DNA from 2 places in the Micromonospora sp. CPCC 206060 genome. Region 2 is predicted to be linked to the other one. Evidence: riboswitches for the same ligand, from Rfam matches in the RefSeq annotation. Region 2 holds a riboswitch; the other holds the start of a gene.

Evidence for each region. A riboswitch is a leader RNA that binds a small molecule or an ion and turns the genes downstream of it on or off. The one in region 2 is predicted to bind cobalamin.
Region 1: it holds a riboswitch for cobalamin, as region 2 does, so the genes downstream of both, V6U90_RS20150 (peptidase) here and metE (5-methyltetrahydropteroyltriglutamate--homocysteine S-methyltransferase) in region 2, are expected to answer to the same signal.

The regions. Positions count from the first base shown of each region.
Region 1 covers NZ_JBAKHU010000033.1:3,407-5,603, forward strand. Annotated here, with positions in the region: gene V6U90_RS20145 (hypothetical protein) at 1-363, opposite strand, end outside; cobalamin riboswitch at 651-776, shown strand; gene V6U90_RS20150 (peptidase) at 878-1,933, shown strand; gene V6U90_RS20155 (hypothetical protein) at 2,002-2,197, shown strand, end outside.
Region 2 covers NZ_JBAKHU010000110.1:187-2,383, reverse strand. Annotated here, with positions in the region: gene metE (5-methyltetrahydropteroyltriglutamate--homocysteine S-methyltransferase) at 1-1,014, opposite strand, end outside; cobalamin riboswitch at 1,122-1,325, opposite strand; gene V6U90_RS30950 (ribonucleotide-diphosphate reductase subunit beta) at 1,324-2,139, opposite strand.

The DNA of each region.
Region 1 (2,197 bases), on a different contig from region 2:
GTAGACCCGGAGGGTGCCGTTGTCGGTACCGGTGCCGTACGGGCCGGCGTTCCGGAGCTTGACGAAGAGGTAGTTCGTCACCCCGACCCGCGGGTTCTGGCTCACCGCGCACTCGACGGCGGTCGGGCAGACCTTGATGTCCGGGCTCGCCCAGAGCGGGTTGTAGCTGTGCGGCTGGTAGCCGAGGTCGGCGCTGACGTCCTTGATGTAGACGTCGGTGCGGGCGTTGACCCCGACCTCGGACCGGTCCTGCACCGGCGCGGCGCCGGCAGAGCTGACGGAGAGCAGCGCCGCCAGTGCCGTGCCGGTGAGCAGGGCCAGTGTGGAGCGGCGGGCGCGTCGCCCGGTGATACTCCGGAACACGTTTCCTCCCGTTGCTGGGGACTGCCGGCCCGGCTGTGGCGGGTGGGTCGGCGGGTGGATATCCCTACAGAGCGCGGGGTAGCGCGGGAAATACCGGCCGGTGCCTCGGGTGGTTGTCAGATGACGCCAGAAGGAATCAATCACCGTCAATTGCATTCGGGGGTTGGTCGGGTGCCCGGTCAGATCCAGCCCCGCCGGACCGCCCGTACGCCGGACGAGAGTCGCCGATGCCACACCCACCGTGCGTTGACAGCACGTGGACGCTACGGCAAGACTGGCCGGCACAACCGAATAGACGCGTGTGCGTGTGGGGGAAGTCCGGTCGAAGCCCGGCGCTGGCCCGCAACGGTAGGTCGTCGAGATGTCCGCATCCGACGACAAGCCCGAATACCCGCCGTACGCGTGACCCGCTCCCTCACCCGTCGTGGCCCACGGGTCGGAGTCCCGGCCGACCCGTGCGTACCTGCGCGGCCGGCCCGGTTCTGACGACCACCGGGCCGGAAAGGCGCTCCTGATGGTTGTCCGCCTGAGCCGGCACCGCCTGCTCACCCTGTTCTGCGGCGTCCTCGCCGCACTCACCCTGACCGGCCCCGCGGTGGCCGCCCCGGTCAACACCCCCAGCTCCACCACCGCCGACCGTCCGGCGGCCGCCGCCGGCTGGCTGGCCCGCCAACTCGTCGACGGGGAACGCTTCGAGGCCGTCTTCGACGGCGTCGCCTACCCGGATCAGGGGCTCACCCTGGACGCGGTCCTCGCGTTCGCCGCCGCCGGGGTGGCCGACGACTCCGGCGCCCGTGCCCTGGCCTGGGTCTCCCGGCCGGACGTCCGGGACGGCTACCTCGGTGACGGGGTGACCGAGGCGTACGCGGGCGCGACCGCGAAACTCGCCCTCGCCGTCCAGGTACGTGGCGCGGACCCGACAGCGGTCGGCGGCGTCGACCTGATCGCCCGGCTGCGCGGGCTCCAGGCCCCGTCCGGCCGGTTCACCGACCGCTCCGCGTGGGGCGACTACAGCAACACCTTCAGCCAGTCCTTCGCGCTGCTCACGCTGGCCCGTACCACGTCGGGCGTACCGGCGGACGCGGCCGGTTACCTGGCCGGCATCCGGTGCGCCGACGGTGGCTTCCCGGTGGTCCCCGAGCAGCCGGTCTGTGCCTCCGACGTGGACGCCACCGCGCTGGCGGTGCAGGCGCTGCGGGCCGCCGGCCGGTCGACCGAGGCCACCGCCGGACTGCGCTGGCTGGTCTCGGTGCAGGGCACCGACGGCGGGTTCCGCAACTCCGGCGGCGTGGCCAACGCCAACAGCACCGGGCTGGCGGCCCAGGCGCTCGCCGCAGGGGGCCGGACGCTGGCCTGGGCGCGGGCCCGGGGATTCCTGGCCGGACTCCAGGTCTGCTGCACCGGGGCGCCGGCTGACCGGGGCGCGGTCGACTACGACGGTGGCACCTTCGACCCGGCCACCGCCACCCGGGCCACCGCCCAGGCCGTCCTCGGTCTGGCCGGGGTCGGGTACGCGCAGCTGACCGCCGCCGGTGCTGCGTCGGGCGAACCCGAGCTGGTCTGCCCGTGACGGCCCGGGAAGCACAACCGACCCGCCAGCCGGCCGCAGCCCCCGTACCCCGGTCCCGAGGAGCCCTGATGTCCATCTCCGTCATCCGGCGGCTGGCCGCCCTGCTCGCCGCAGTCGTCGTCGCCGCCGGCCTGGTGGTCGTCGAACCGGCCCCGCCCGCCGCGCGGGCCGCCGCCTGCACCGGCACGTCCGGGGTCACCGTCGTGGTCGACTTCACCGCCCTCGGGGCCGGGGTGCAGGTCGCCTGCGCCCCGGGCGACCCGG
Region 2 (2,197 bases):
CTGCGGATCGAGGCGGGTCTCCGCGGTTAGATCGACCGGGACGTGCAGCAGCGAGCAAGACGTCGACACGGCGACGTGGTCGGCCAGGGCGGCGACGGTGGCTCCGGTGACGGCGGCCGCACGCAGATTCGTGCGCCAGATGTTATGCCCGTCGACCAGGCCCGCGACGATGGTCCGGCCGCGAAGGGGTCCGGCGTCGGCGAGCCGCCGCAGGTTGCCGGGCCCGGCAACCAGGTCCAAGCCGATCGCCTCGACCGGCGTGCCGAGCAGGGCGGGCAGCGCGTCGTTCAGCTCGCCGAAGTAGGTCGCGACGAAGATCCGCGGACGCTGCTCGAGCTCGCCGAGGCGGATGTAGGCGCGGCGCAGGCCGTCGATCTGGGCAGACGTGCGGTCGGCGACGTACGCGGGTTCGTCGAGCTGCACCCATTCGACGCCGGCGCGGGCGAGCTCGCTGAGGATCTCCGCGTAGGTGTCGACGAGGTCGTCGAGCCGGGCGAACGGGTCAACGCCCTTGGCCAGCAGTAGGAAGGTGGCCGGGCCGACAAGGACCGGCCGGGTGGTGAGGCCGAGCGTGCGGGCCTCGCCGTACTCGCGCAGCGCCTTGGCCGGGTTCGCGGCGAACCCGGTGTCGGCGTCGATCTCCGGCACCAGGTAGTGGTAGTTGGTGGCGAACCACTTGGTCAGTTCGAGCGCGGGTTCGGTGTCGGCGCCGCGGGCCATCGCAAAGTAGGTGTCCAGCTCCGACAGCCCGAGCCGGCGGAATCGGGCCGGAACCGCGCCCACGGCGATGGCGGTGTCGAGGACGTGGTCGTAGTAGGAGAACGTGTTGGACGGGATGGCGTCGAGTCGGGCGTCGCGCAGCGTCTGCCACACCTGCGCGCGCAGGCTGGCCGCGGTTGCTTCCAGGGCGGCGGCGTCGATGCGCCCGGCCCAGTACTCCTCGACGGCCTTCTTCAGTTCGCGGTTGCCGCCGATGCGTGGGTAGCCGAGCACGGTGCTGGTGCCGAATGTCACGGGGGTTCCCTTCCCTCGAGGTGCCCGACGGGCTCGGGAGGGCAGGGGAAGGGCCGTCGCCGGCCTTTCCGCCCGGCCCTCCCGAGGGGCCGTCGGCGGCGCACGCGGTCGCGTGCGCGGTGCGGGCAGGTCTTCGGACTCGTGGGCGTCGTGCTCGCGCCTACCGGCCGTCGCTTCCCAGGCTCGCGCCCAGTGCTTGATGACGGCTTTCGTTCCCACTCACCGCTGCGGGGCAGTCCCGGTTTTGCACCGGGTTCCCTCTTACGACGCGCGGCCTGGCGGCCGCGCGAACCAGCACTGCGGGCAATCTTAGAACTCGTCGTCGAAGCTCACCGAGCCGGTGACCCCGACCTGGTATGCGGCGACGCGACGCTCGAAGAAGTTGGACAGCTCCTGCACGTCCTGCAGTTCCATGAACGCGAACGGGTTCTGGCTGCCGTAGATCGGGTCGATGCCGAGCACGGCGAGGCGTCGGTCAGCGACGTGTTGCAGGTATTCGCGCATGTCGGTGAGCGACATGCCGGAGACGCCTTGGTCGAGCAGGTCGGCGGCGAACTGCACCTCACACTCGACGGCCTCGGCGAGCATGTCGTGGACCTGCTGCTGCATCTGTGCGTCGAACAGGTCGGGTTCCTCCCGCCGGACGGTGTCGACGACGTCGAACGCGAACGCCATGTGCATGCTCTCGTCGCGGAACACCCAGTTGGTGCCGGAGGCGAGCCCGTGCAGCAGCCCGCGCGAGCGCAGGTAGTAGACGTAGGCGAAGGCGCCGTAGAAGAACAGCCCTTCGATGCAGGCGGCGAAGCAGATTAGGTTGAGTAGGAACGCCCGCCGGTCATCGCGGGTGGTGAGCTCGCGCAGCTCGAAGATCGAGTCGATCCACCGGAAGCAGAACTCGGCCTTGCGGGCGATCGAGGGGATGTTGTCGATCGCGGCGAAGGCCGCGAACCGCTCCTGTTCGTCCGCGACATAGGTGTCGAGCAGGTTTAGGTAGAACTGGACGTGCACGGCCTCCTCGAACAGCTGCCGAGACAGGTAGAGGCGGCCCTCGGGCGAGTTGACGTGCTGGTAGAGGTTGAGCACGAAGTACGCCGCGGAAATTCCGACTGCCGAAAAGCCGTCCACACGGGCGTGGGGTGTCGGGTCTGACGGGAAACGTGCCAACCCATAAGACGTGCCAACC